2 regions of the Aquamicrobium sp. YD-1-mutant5 genome follow, and region 1 is predicted to be linked to the other one. Evidence: predicted binding sites of a transcription regulator. Region 1 holds the regulator's gene; the other holds the start of a gene.

The links. The regulator LexA, encoded in region 1, represses DNA repair genes until DNA is damaged. The targets are predictions, from matches to a motif close to TGTTCNNNNTGTGTTCNG.
Region 2: ssb (single-stranded DNA-binding protein) is a predicted target of LexA. The motif match lies at 3,177-3,194, and genes of this name have one in related genera.

Annotation. Positions count from the first base shown of each region.
Region 1 is NZ_JCAKKP010000001.1:345,777-352,602, forward strand. Features, by position in the region: gene AC5XE7_RS01675 (ComEC/Rec2 family competence protein) at 1-1,677, shown strand, start outside; gene lexA (transcriptional repressor LexA) at 2,014-2,733, opposite strand; gene AC5XE7_RS01685 (molybdopterin molybdotransferase MoeA) at 2,845-4,050, opposite strand; gene moaC (cyclic pyranopterin monophosphate synthase MoaC) at 4,052-4,555, opposite strand; gene trpC (indole-3-glycerol phosphate synthase TrpC) at 4,561-5,367, opposite strand; gene trpD (anthranilate phosphoribosyltransferase) at 5,370-6,380, opposite strand; gene AC5XE7_RS01705 (SurA N-terminal domain-containing protein) at 6,377-6,826, opposite strand, start outside.
Region 2 is NZ_JCAKKP010000014.1:65,206-72,031, forward strand. Features, by position in the region: gene uvrA (excinuclease ABC subunit UvrA) at 1-2,064, opposite strand, end outside; gene AC5XE7_RS16855 (hypothetical protein) at 2,776-3,066, opposite strand; gene ssb (single-stranded DNA-binding protein) at 3,296-3,823, shown strand; gene AC5XE7_RS16865 (response regulator transcription factor) at 4,282-4,671, shown strand; gene AC5XE7_RS16870 (hypothetical protein) at 4,664-4,954, shown strand; gene AC5XE7_RS16875 (ATP-binding protein) at 4,954-6,826, shown strand, end outside.

The DNA.
Region 1 (6,826 bases):
GCAGCGATCGAGCGGGGGCGGCAGGCGGTTGCCGGGCGCATCAGGCACAGCATCGGCGGGCCAGAAGGCGAGATCGCGGCAGCGCTGATCGTCGGGGTGCGGGCGGGCATTCCAGAAGAGATAAACGAGGCAATGCGCAAGACCGGCATCTATCACATCATCTCCATATCCGGCCTGCATATGGCGCTGGTGGCGGGTACGGTGATGGGATTGATGCGCGGATTGTTCGCCGCATTCCCGGATTTTTCCTCCCGTCATCCGGTCAGGAAATATGCAGCCCTTACCGCGCTTTTTGCGATTTTCGCCTACCTGCTGATATCCGGCATGGTGGTGGCTGCCGTGCGCTCGTTCATCATGCTGGCCGTGATGTTGGTGGCCGTGCTGTTCGACCGCAGCGCGCTGACCATGCGCAATCTCGCTATTTCGGCGATCATCGTCATCCTGGTCACGCCCCATGAGGTGGTGGGGCCGAGTTTTCAGATGTCGTTCGCGGCAACGGCGGCGCTGGTCGGCGCCTATGCGGCATGGTCGGACTACAAGGCGCGCCGACCTGTTGCGCGGGTTTACAAAAAGTCCGGTCTCGCTCGGTCGCTGATCCGCGCTCTGGTCACCATGATGGTTGGCCTTGCCGCAACGTCCGTGGTTGCCGGCGTTGCCACGACCCTCTACGCGGCATGGCATTTTCAGCGCATTGCACCGCTCAGCCTGCTGGCCAATCTGGCGGTGATGCCCGTCGTCTCGATCATCGTCATGCCATTTGCCGTTTTTGCATCGCTCGCCATGCCTTTCGGGCTGGATGGCCCTCTCTTGCAAATCATGGGCAAGGGGCTGACGGCAGTGATTTTCCTTTCCGAAAAGATCGCGGACATGTCGCCAGTCGACGCGATCGGGCTGATTCCACCCGAGGCAGTGCTTCTGGCGACGATTGCGCTGGTGATTGCAACGATGACGACAACATGGCTGCGCCTTGTCGCACTGCCATTCGCCATAGGCAGTATGCTGACGCTTGGCTCTGCCCGAACGCCTGACATTCTCATTTCAGAAGATGCCCGGCTGATTGCCGTCGCCATGGAAGGGGGGCAGGTTGCGGTCAACCGCCCCCGCCCGAGTGCCTTCACCATGGATAACTGGAGCCGGGCGATGGATGCAGAAACGATATTGCCGCCAACCCGCGTAAAGCCGCCGGACGAGGGTATTTTTCTGCAGGATTTTATCGCTCCTGCGAGGCAGGAAAGCAAAGCAGCAGGGTTTGTATGCTCCGAGAAAACATGTGCTTTGCGCAGTCCCTCTGGTCTGCTTGTCGTGCAGGTTCAGGATGCGGGTATGGCCGCCAAAGCATGTGCCCATGCAACAGTCATCGTGATCGAGGACGCGGTGATGCGTAACCCGTGCCGAAAATCTCAGGCAATTGTGGTGACCCGTCGGAAGCTGGCGCAAAAGGGAAGTGCCGAAGTCTATCTGGAAAAGGTCGACGCTGCTTCTGGTGTTCCAGTCGGAAATTCATTGCCAATCATCGGAGAGCCAAAGGTGCGCTTCGCAATCGAAGGGGATTATCGGCCATGGCACACCCAGCGCCGATACTCGCGGGAAGCACGTGGCTTGCCGCCCTATGAGAGAAAAGTTGCCTCAGCACCTGCGGAAACGCCTGTTCTCTCAGCCCCGGACAAGATCGAATAAGCGATAAAGACAGGGCGTATCCGGAACGGTTTCCGCCTCGTCTGGCAGGTCCGTTTCTGCGGGTGGATCAAATGCAGACCCAGTTACGCAGGAAAATCGACCATCGTGACAGATAGCTGGACGGGCCGCTCGCCTATGGAGCTAAAATCTGCTCACCGATCGTACAGGTCGTAAAGTGCCCTTTAGCTATCGGCGATCAACGCTTTGAGAGCGCTCAAATGGCGACCTCAACATTTCAATCATTTCCTCAGGATGTTGTTTTAAGATGCTGATAAACAATGTTCCTCAGAACGGATGGAAGGCAAAAAATCCGGTTCGTTCTGTTTCATTTCCGGATCAGTAACGGCGGATCAATCCGACCAGCCTGCCTTGCACCTTGACGCGGTCGGGTCCGAAAATCCGGGTTTCGTAAGCCGGATTGGCGGCTTCAAGCGCGATGGAGGCGCCTTTGCGACGGAACCGCTTCAGGGTTGCTTCCTCCTCGTCAACGAGTGCCACGACTATATCGCCCGGGGTGGCTGTATCGCCGTTGCGGATGATGACGGTATCGCCATCGAAAATGCCGGCTTCGATCATGGAGTCGCCCCGAACTTCGAGGGCATAATGCTCGCCGCCCGACAGCATTTCCGGCGGCACCGAAATGGAATGTGTCTTGTGCTGGATCGCATCGATCGGAACACCCGCAGCGATCCGCCCCATCACGGGGATGGAAACCGCCGAGGCGCTGTCATCCTCATTGCTGGCGATCTGCGGCTTGCGAACATCCTTTGCCGGCTGCCCGAGGCTTCCCTGAATGACGCTGGGTGAAAATTTTCGCGCACTGTTCAGACCGGGGGCAATGGAATCTGGCAGGCGCAGCACTTCCAGCGCACGCGCCCGATTGGGCAGGCGACGGATAAACCCACGTTCTTCCAGTGCGGTGATCAGGCGATGGATGCCCGACTTCGAGGCAAGGTCCAGCGCTTCCTTCATTTCGTCGAAAGAGGGCGGAATGCCACTCTCCTTCAACCGCTCATGGATAAAGAGAAGCAGTTCATGTTGCTTGCGCGTCAGCATAGGTTCCCCCGGCAGCGGCGAATCCAGAATCGGAAAACAAACCCGGAACAAACACTATATGTTCCAGTTGTGTTCCGCAACCGCTTAAAATCAGAACGACCGGGGACGGCTTCAGCCGATCATCATCAACTGGCAGGGATCGCCGATTTCCGATGCCGGCTGGAAGGGGGCGCGTATGACCAGTCCCCCTGATGCGGCCATGGTGCGCAGCATGGAAGAATCCTGCACACCGAAGGGCGTGGCAATCAGCTGGCCGTCGCGTTCCTCAATGGCTGCACGAACATAGTCCTGACGATGGTCGTTGGCTGAAACCGGTGCCCCGAGCGTCGCTGTCCTGATGTCCTGACGGAAAGGGCGGCCGCCAAGGCGGGCGAGCAGAGGTTTCAGGAAAAGCTGCGAGCAGACGAGGCTCGCCACGGGATTTCCGGGCAGGCCCAGACATCTGATGTTGTCCATTCTGCCGAACATCAGCGGCTTGCCGGGCCGCATGGCGATCCGCCAAAAGTCGAGCGTCATGCCTTCGCGCGTCAGAACCTTGTGAACGAGATCGTGATCGCCCACGGAGGCTCCGCCAGATGTGACGATGACGTTCGCACCGGCCGCAACAGCCTGTTTCACCAGCGCCGAGATTGCATCCTCGCGATCTGGTGCGATGCCGAGATCGAGAACATCGGCGCCCACGGCGCGGGCCGCGGCTGCGATGCCATAGCTGTTGGATGAAATGATCTGACCCGGTCCCAGTTCGCTTCCAGGCAGGCGCAATTCGTCGCCGGTGGCGATGATGGCGACCAGTGGCCGTCTGACGACCGTGAGGCGCGCGTGATTGGCCGAAGCGGCGAGCGAAAGCGCGCTGGCGCGCATCAGATGGCCTTTTTCGACGAGAAGGTCGCCAGTCGTGAAATCCAGACCGGCGCGCCGCACATTGCGACCGGCAGCGGTCGGCTCACGCAGGCGGATCACGCCATCTGCCGGCCTGTCGACATTTTCCTGAATAACGACCGTATCGGTTCCCGCGGGTAGGGGCGCGCCGGTGAAGATGCGCACGCACTGGCCGGCTTCGACAGAGCCTGAAAACATGCTGCCAGCGGCCACTTCGCCGATGACGGCCAGCTCACTGCCCGTGATCTGCGCGTCGGCGCCCCGCATGGCATAGCCATCCATTGCCGAGGCGTTGAAGGGAGGCTGCGTGCGCAGCGCCACGATCGACTCGGAAAGCACGCGATCATACGCATCGTTCAGGGGCACGCTTTCACCACCGAGGGGCCCGACATCCTCCAGAAGGCGTTGCAGCGCCGTTTCCAGCGGGACCAGCGCCATGTCAGGCCTCTGCCTTGTAGTCGCCTGATTTTCCTCCGGTCTTGGAGGTAAGCCTGATGTCGGAAATGATCATCGCGCGATCCACGGCCTTGGCCATGTCGTAGATGGTGAGGCAGGCGACGGACGCAGCCGTCAGAGCCTCCATTTCAACGCCGGTCTTGCCGGTAACGCGCGCCAGAGCCTGAACCCTGAGGCCCGGCAGATCGTGATCCGGCTCAATGTCGACGCTGACCTTGGTGAGCAGCAGCGGATGGCAGAGCGGGATGAGCTCGTGCGCCTTCTTGGCGGCCATGATGCCGGCTATGCGCGCTGTCGACAGGACATCGCCTTTCTTGGCGTTGCCTGCGAGGATCATGGCCAGCGTCTCGGCCTGCATGCGAACGCTGCCCTCGGCGACGGCCTCCCGTACGGTCTCGGCCTTGCCGCCGACATCGACCATATGCGCTTCTCCGGAAGCGCCAATATGCGTCAGGCCGGTTCCGGCCGGAGAGGGGCGTTCGCTCACGGCAGCTATGCCTCGCCTGATTCGAGCCCAAGAAGAATGCGCGTGGCACTGGTAACGTCATCCTGACGCATCAGGCTTTCGCCAACGAGGAAAGTGCCGATGCCGCTCCGGGCCAGCCGCTTGCAGTCCTCATTGGTGAAGATGCCGCTCTCGCCGACGAGCAGCCTGTCGGCCGGAATCATCGGGGCAAGACGTTCGCTCGTTTCCAGCGAGGTTTCGAAGGTGCGCAGATTGCGGTTGTTGATGCCGATGAGGCGCGAGGAAAGGCGAAGCGCACGCACCGTTTCTTCCTCGTCATGCACCTCGATCAGTGCGTCCATACCGAGCGAAAAGGCGGTGTCTTCGAGCGCCTGCGCGGTGGCATCATCGACGCTTGCCATGATGATGAGGATCGCATCCGCCCCCCATGCGCGCGCCTCATGCACCTGATAGGTGTCGAACAGAAAATCCTTTCGCAGCGCGGGAAGGCTGACAGCCTCACGCGCGCGGGTCAGATATTCCGGGGCGCCCTGAAAAGACGGTCCATCCGTCAGCACCGAAAGGCAGGCGGCGGCGCCGGCCTCATAGTCCCGGGCAAGGGCGGGCGGATCGAAATCGGCCCGGATAAGGCCTTTTGACGGGCTGGCTTTCTTGATCTCGGCAATGAGCGCGAAGCGGCCGTCGCGATTGCATGTTTCAAGTGCGGAAAGGAAGCCGCGCGGCTTTTCCTGATCTGCTGCCCGGGCTTTCAGCTCGGAAAGGGGCGTGCGCGCTTTTGCTGCGGCGATCTCGTCACGCTTGTAGGCTTCAATCTTACGCAGAATGTCTGACATGGCTAAGCGTTGGAAACCTCGATCAACTTGTTCAGAACTCTGGTCGCATTCCCATTGTCGATCGCTTCGCGGGCTCTGACGATTCCGTCTTCAAGTGTCCTGACCTTGTCGGCAACGACCAGTCCGGCACCGGCATTCATCAGCACCGTATCACGATATGCGCCGGGAGTTCCCGAAAGAACACAGCGCAATGCGGCCGCGTTGAATTCCGAATCTCCGCCGCGCAACGCTTCCTTGGAATGGCGTTGCAGCGCAAAGGCTTCAGGGGTGAGGGTGAAACTGCGGATTTCACCGTTGACGAGTTCGGCAACATGGGTTTCGCCGGTTACAGTGATCTCGTCATAGCCATCGCCATGAACGACCCACACATGTCTGGAACCGAGCGCCTTGAGGGCTTCGGCCACCGGCAGCACCCATTCGGGCGCGAACACGCCCACGAGCTGCCGCCCGACCCCTGCAGGGTTGGTGAGAGGCCCGAGCAGATTGAAGATTGTACGTGTGCCAAGCTCCACCCGGATCGGCCCCACATGCTTCATCGCCGGGTGATGCGATGGCGCGAACATGAAGCCAATACCGGCTTCCTCGATACACCGCGCTATGGCTTCCGGTGCGAGCTCGATGTTGACACCCAGCCGCGTCAGCACGTCTGCGGTGCCCGTCAGCGAGGACAGGCCGCGATTGCCGTGCTTGGCCACCGGCACGCCGCAGGCGGCAATGACGAAGGCGGAGGCGGTCGAGATGTTTACGCTGTGCGAGCCGTCGCCGCCTGTGCCGACGATGTCGATCGCTTCCACCGGGGCCGAGACGGGCAGCATCTTGCTGCGCATCGTGGCGACGGCACCGGAAATCTCGCTGACGGTCTCACCGCGGACACGCAGCGCCATCAGGAAGCCGCCGATCTGACCCGGAGTGGCATCACCCGACATGATGATGTCGAAGGCATCGCACGCTTCATCGAAGCTCAGTGCGTCGCCGGTTGCCACTTTGCCGATGAAGGGTTTCAGCGCGCTCATCTGGCCAGTGCCTGCGAGATGGCCACCTGATCGATCTCCACCGAATACTGGCTCTGCAATTGGGCAACCAGCTGATCGAGGAGATCGCCGGAGAGGCCCGCGGCGAAGGAGTTCTTCACGTCATCCGGAACGGTCTGCGCGTCGGCGGCGGCCGGTTCCACCACCTGAGTGACCTTGAACAGGATTTGCGCGCCGCCGGTCGGCGCCGGAATGACGCCGGACTGGCCTTCGCCGACATCGAACATCTCGGCTGCTCCTTCGCGACCGAAGTCGGCATCGTCAGCGGAGCGTTTCAGGCCGCGCTTGGTCTGCTTTTCGAGCGAAAGCTCGGAAGCCACCACATCCAGCCCGGCCCCTTCCGCAACACGCTTCTTCAGCTCCTCGGCTTTGGCCAGAAGTCTCTTTTCGGTTTCAAGCGCCGTCCAGTCGGCAACAACGCGGTCCTT
Region 2 (6,826 bases), on a different contig from region 1:
CGAACCCATGATGCGGCGCGACGCGGCCTTGAACAGCGTCTCGATCAGGAAAGTGGACTTGCCGCCGCCCGAAACGCCGGTGATGGCGGTGAAGGTGCCGAGCGGAATTTCCGCCGTTACATTCTTCAGATTGTTGCCGCGCGCGCCCACGACCCTGATGCGCTTGCCCTTTTTGCCTTTGCGACGCTCGGCCGGCGTGGCGATCTCCATTTCGCCGGACAGATATTTGCCGGTGATCGAGTTCGGGTTGGCCATGATCTCGCGCGGCGTTCCCTGCGCGATCACGCGTCCGCCATGCACGCCGGCGGCGGGACCGATATCGACCACATAGTCGGCATGCAGGATCGCGTCCTCGTCATGCTCGACGACGATGACCGTATTGCCGAGGTCGCGCAAATGCTTGAGCGTATCGAGCAGGCGGGTGTTGTCGCGCTGGTGCAGGCCGATGGAGGGTTCGTCCAGCACATACAGAACGCCGGTGAGGCCGGAGCCGATCTGGCTGGCGAGGCGAATGCGCTGGCTTTCGCCGCCCGAAAGCGTGCCGGAATTGCGCGACAGGGTCAGATAGTCGAGGCCGACATCGTTGAGAAAGCGCAGACGCTCGCGGATTTCCTTGAGGATGCGCAGCGCGATCTCGTTCTGCTTGTCGTTGAGAAGCCCCGGCAGCTCGTTGAACCACAGATCAGCCTTGCGGATCGAAAGCTCGGTGACTTCGCCGATATGCCTGCCGGCGATCTTCACCGCCAGCGCTTCGGGCTTGAGGCGATAGCCGCCGCAGGCCGGGCAGGGGGTGGCCGACATGTAGCGCTCGATCTCCTCGCGCATCCACGCCGATTCCGTCTCCTTCCAGCGCCGTTCCAGATTGGGAATGACGCCTTCGAAGGTCTTGGTCGTCTTGTAGGCGCGCAGGCCGTCATTGTAATCGAAGGCTATCTCGCGCTTGCCGGTGCCATGCAATATGGCGTTGCGCCCTTCCTCGGGCAGCGCGCTGAACTTGTCGGCGAGCCTGAACCCGTAAGCCGCGCCCAGCGCCTCCAGTGTCTGTGCATAATAGGGCGAACTGGATTTCGCCCACGGGGCGACGGCGCCATCACGCAGCGTCACATTGTCGTCGGGAACGACGAGATTGGGATCGATGGCGCGCTGGTTGCCCAGCCCGTCACAGGTCGGGCAGGCGCCGAAGGGATTGTTGAACGAAAACAGACGCGGCTCGATCTCCGGGATGGTGAAGCCGGAAACCGGGCAGGCGAATTTCTCGGAAAACAGGATCCGCTCATGGGTGTCGTTGGCCGACTTATTAGCGCCGCCACCACCGGCGGTTTCTTCCGGAGGCAGCGGCTTGTCGGCAAGTTCGGCCACCGCCAGCCCATCGGCCAGCCGCAGCGCGGTTTCCATGGAATCGGCGAGGCGCGTCGCAAGATCGGGCCGCACGACGATGCGGTCCACCACGACATCGATGTCGTGCTTGTACTTCTTGTCCAGCGCCGGAACGTCGGCGATCTCGTAGAAAGTTCCGTCGACCTTGACGCGCTGGAAGCCCTTTTTCTGGAGTTCCAGAAGCTCCTTGCGGTATTCGCCCTTCCGGCCACGAACGATGGGGGCAAGGAGAAAAAGCCTGGTGCCTTCGTCCAGTGCCAGAATGCGATCGACCATCTGCGAAACGGTCTGGCTTTCGATGGGCAGGCCGGTGGCCGGCGAATAGGGAACGCCCACGCGCGCGAAAAGCAGGCGCATGTAGTCGTAGATCTCGGTGACCGTGCCGACGGTGGAGCGCGGGTTCTTCGAGGTCGTCTTCTGCTCGATGGAGATGGCCGGCGACAGGCCGTCGATCTGATCGACGTCCGGCTTCTGCATCATTTCGAGGAACTGCCGGGCATAGGCCGACAGGCTTTCCACATAGCGGCGCTGGCCTTCGGCATAGATGGTGTCGAAGGCCAGCGATGACTTGCCTGAGCCCGACAGGCCGGTCATCACGACCAGAGAGTCGCGGGGCAGGTCGAGATCGACATTCTTGAGATTGTGCTCGCGGGCACCGCGAATGGAAATAAACTTATGGTCGGCCATGGCCGCTCCGCCGCCTCGACTGGATGTTTCGGAATGGCGGGCTTGCCCGTCCTCCGTGAATATAGGTCGTTCCTGCGCGGTTTCGAGAGATGCCGCGACTTTCCGCCTGAGGGTTTACGCGCCTTTCAGCGGGGCAGGCAAGTGAAAAGAACAAAAAATGAACAGCCTCCTGACATAAAGGGCGGGTATGCTGTTATAAAGTTCACATTTTGGCTGCTGGCGCTTTGGGCGGTTGACGTAGGGTAACAGAAGCGCCAGATTTCAGGAACGGAAGCCGATCGCCTTACGGGGCTGATCTCCGGAAGGCGCATGGCATCTGCGAAAAGTCGCGGGATGGATGGTGCGCCTGCGGATGAAGTGCTTTCGATCATGCGTGGAAACGAACAGAAGGAGCGAGGTATGACCCCACCTGACAGTTCGAACTGGTTTCGCGCCTGAGCGGAACCGCGGTCAGCCATCTGGCAGGTGAAGATTTTCATCGTGAAGCCGGAGCCTGGCCGTTCCCCCGAAAATCAGAGACTTTAGTCGGATCGTCGGTTGAACGCCGCGAAGCATCCGAGGAAAAGCCGGTAAAATGCTCCCGGCATTATGGGAAAGCCCATAAAAAGCTCCTGATGCTGCAATGCCAGCGTCAGGAGCTTGTCTTTTTGTGAAGGCATGAGGAGCAGACTGCTGCTTTGTCGCCTCTGGAGAAGTTTTTTCGGCTGAAGTTCAGCGTTTGGCTGGAGGCAGGTTGCCGACGCCGACATCGAAGGTGAGTTTGCCTGAAACCTTCACATCGAAATTCCCGACCCTGAACTGACCGAGTTGGCCGGGACGGGGCGTATCGTCCGGTTCGGGCGGCAAAGGCGTTACGATGCTGAAACTGAGGTCCACGCCGGGCAGGTCGGTGTTCGTCTGAGCGGGCGTTGTCGCCGGTGTCTGCCTGCTGCCGGAAAGGGCCGGGCTGGCAGCCACAAGCACGGGCAGGACGCAGAGGAAAGCTGCTGAAACGTGGTTCATGAGCCTGATATAAGCGGATGTGGATGGCTGTTCCAGAGCGCTGGTCTCCTTTATGGTTCACAGAGACGTGTGCCAGAGTGCCAATCGGCATTGACATTGGTTGAAAAATAACGAACAAAAAGAGAACAAAAAAACCTTTTGGGGAAACAGCAGGACCGTGCGGGCCAAACGGCGCGGCAGACTGTAAGGTAAGCGACTTCCAATTTAGGACGAGCGTGGAGACAGCGTCATGGCGGGCAGCGTCAATAAGGTCATACTGGTTGGCAATCTGGGTGCTGATCCGGAAATCAGGCGCCTGAACTCCGGTGATCCGGTCGTCAACCTGCGTATTGCCACCTCCGAAAGCTGGCGCGACAAGATGTCGGGCGAGCGCAAGGAGAAAACCGAATGGCACAGCGTCGTCATCTTCAACGATAACCTTGCCAAGGTGGCCGAGCAGTACCTGAAAAAGGGCATGAAGGTTTACATCGAGGGCCAGCTCCAGACCCGCAAATGGCAGGACCAGAACGGTCAGGAGCGCTACACGACAGAGATCGTGCTGCAGAAGTTCCGCGGTGAACTGCAGATGCTCGACGCGCGCGGGCAGGGTGAAGGCGGCGGTCAGGTCGGCTACGATCGCGGCGGTTATTCCGGCGGCGGTGGCGGTGGGCGCGGTTCCGATTTCGGCCAGTCCGGCTCCGGCGATTTCGGCGGCTCGCGTGGCGGCGGAATGGGTGGTGGCGGCTCGCGCGACCTCGACGACGAAATTCCGTTCTGATCGGCTGCCGGCAAACCGAGCAATGCCTGAAGGCGTGACCACTGGCCTGAGGGGCTGACCCCGGCATGGGGCGACTGAGATCAAAACCAGAAAAACGCCGCCGACCGAAAGGCCGCGCGGCGTTTTTCATTCTTTTGGGTCAGCGATAGCCGGAAAACTATGTCCAGCCGTCATTTGAGCAGCGCGGAAACGCTTATTCTTATAAAATTGTTTGGAAAAACAAAGGCCTGCAGATCTCACGTCCGGTGACGGAAGTTCCGGTGATAATCAGGCCGAACGTGATCTGAAACTTGGGAAGGATGATGTTCGCTGGACCACGACTTTAGATGACTTGATTTACTGGCCGGTTTCGACTGGGATAGGGGACAAATAAAAAGACCGGGCGTTCAATGTTCCGGCGCATGCCATCCCCGGATGGCAAGACGAGCCCGTTCACAGCCTTGGGAGGGGCTGCTGTGATGACGGACATTCTTATAGTCGAGGACGAGCCGGCGATATCGGAATCGCTTGAGTTCATTCTCACGCGTTGCGGCTGGTCCGTCGGCGTGGCGCGCGATGGCGAGGCCGCGCTTGAGGCCGCGCACCGTTTTCGGCCGCGTATGGTTCTGCTCGACATCATGCTGCCCAAGCGTGGCGGGCTGGAAGTGCTCAAGACCTTGCGCGCCAATGAACTGTTCGCCGATACTTTCGTGGTGATCCTGACGGCGCGCGGCCAGCAATATGACCGGCAGGCCGCCATGGACCTGAAAGCCGACGGCTTCATCACCAAGCCTTACGCAAATGGCGAGGTCGTGGATGCCGTCAGGCGCATTCTCGACAACCAGCCGCGCCCGGCAGCGCATGTCTAGCACTCCGGCACCCAGGGAGGAACGGACCGAGCGCGAGGACGTCGCGGCTCTTGTGCCTTTCTTCGGAGTGGTTCTGCTGCTGCCGCCATTCCTCAACCTGTTTGCAGGCATGCTTGGTCCGTTCGGCGTGCCTGTTGAGGTGCTGTACCTGTTCGGGGTCTGGTTTCTGGTGATTGCAGGCGCTGTGCTGCTGTCGCGCGGGCGTCAGTTTCGGGAGACACCTGCCAAATCCCTGCCGGAAACGGGTCCGGCTGTGCCACCCGAGCCCCCGGGGCATGCCTGATGCTGTCGCCGGACTTCGTCATCCTGACGGCTGTCGGCTATGTCGGGCTTCTGTTTCTGCTGGCCTATATTTCAGATGCCCGCGCCAAGAGCGGCAATGCCGGTTTCCTCAGCTCTCCTGCCATCTATACGCTGTCGATATCCGTCTACTGCACAAGCTGGACCTTCTATGGCGCGGTCGGAACCGCCGCCCGAAGCGGGCTGGAGTTCATGGCCATCTATATGGGGCCGACGCTGGTCTTCGTCGGCTGGTGGTTTTTGCTGCGCAAGCTGATCCGCATCGCCCATAGCCAGCACATCACTTCCATCGCCGACTTCCTGTCGTCCCGCTACGGAAAGTCGAGCCGGCTTGCCGTGCTGGTCACGCTGATCGCGGTGGTGAGCATCACACCTTACATCGCCCTCCAGCTCAAGGCGATCACCACCTCCATCCAGACCGTTTCGGTCGCCAAGGGAACCGGGGCGGATCATCTTGCCACGCTGGACGAGGTGACGCTGGCGCTGGGTGTCGCCATCGGCATGGCCGTGTTCACCATTCTCTTCGGCACCCGTAATGTCGACGCGCGCGAACAGCACCCGGGCGTTGTGGCGGCGATTGCCTTCGAGGCTGTGGTAAAGCTGCTGGCATTGCTGGCGGTCGGCATTTTCGTGATCTACGGCGTCAGCGACGGCATCGGCGACATTTATGCCCGCGCGGTCGAGGCCGGCGTGCGCATCCATGAAGCGGACACTTTTGGCAGCCGCTGGGTGGCCGTTCTGTTCCTGTCGGCCTGTGCCGTCATCTGCCTGCCGCGCCAGTTCCAGATCACCGTGGTGGAGAATTCGAACGAGGATCATCTGCGCACTGCGAGCTGGGCCTTCCCCTGCTACATGCTGGCAATGAGCGTCTTCATCCTGCCGATTGCGCTCTATGGGCTTTCGACCATGCCCGCGGGATCGAACCCCGACATGTTCGTTCTCACCTTGCCGATGATGACGGGCCACGATGCGTTGGCGCTTTTTGCCTTCATCGGCGGTTTTTCCAGTGCCACATCGATGATCATCGTTGCGTCGATCGCTCTCTCGATCATGGTCTCGAACCATATCGTGGTGCCGCTTGCGCTGCGCAGAACCTCGCCCGGTGATGAAAAGGGAGAGCACGACATTGCCCGGCTTCTGCTGCGCAGCCGGCGTATCTCCATCGCGCTGATGCTGGTGCTCGGCTTTCTCTATTTCTGGCTGACACAGGGGTCAGACGCGCTTGCCCCCATCGGGCTGATCTCCTTCGGTGGCGTGGCGCAGTTCTTTCCCGCCATGATGGCGGCTCTCTACTGGCGCACCGCCACCATGAAGGGGGCGCTGGCGGCGATATCGGTGGGGTTCATCGTCTGGGCGTGGACGCTGTTTCTGCCGTCTTTCGCTACCTTCAGCCCGGTGGTTAAGGATCTCATCGCCGAAGGTCCCTGGAATATTCGTGCGCTGCGGCCGCAGGCGCTGTTCGGCATGGAAGGGCTCGACCCGCTCGTGCATTCCGTGTTCTGGAGCATGCTCGCCAATGTGTCCGTCCTTCTGTGCGTGTCGGCGGCAACCAGCCAGAACGCGCTGGAGCGCATTCAGGCCTCGCTCTTCGTCGACGTGTTTCGCCGTTCAGCATCCTATCAGCCGCGCATATTGCGTGGCTCTGCCACCACCAGCGAACTGTTCTTCGTTGCCGAGCGCGTTCTGGGGTGGAGCCGGGCGAGAGCGCTGTTTGATTCAGCTGGGGTGCCGCACAGGCAGGCCGCTCCCCAGCAGGGCGTTTCAGCGGATTTCATCGCGCGTCTCGAAAGGGAGCTTGCCGGCTCCATCGGGTCGGCATCGGCTCATATCCTGCTGACCAAGGCGGTGGCCGGTG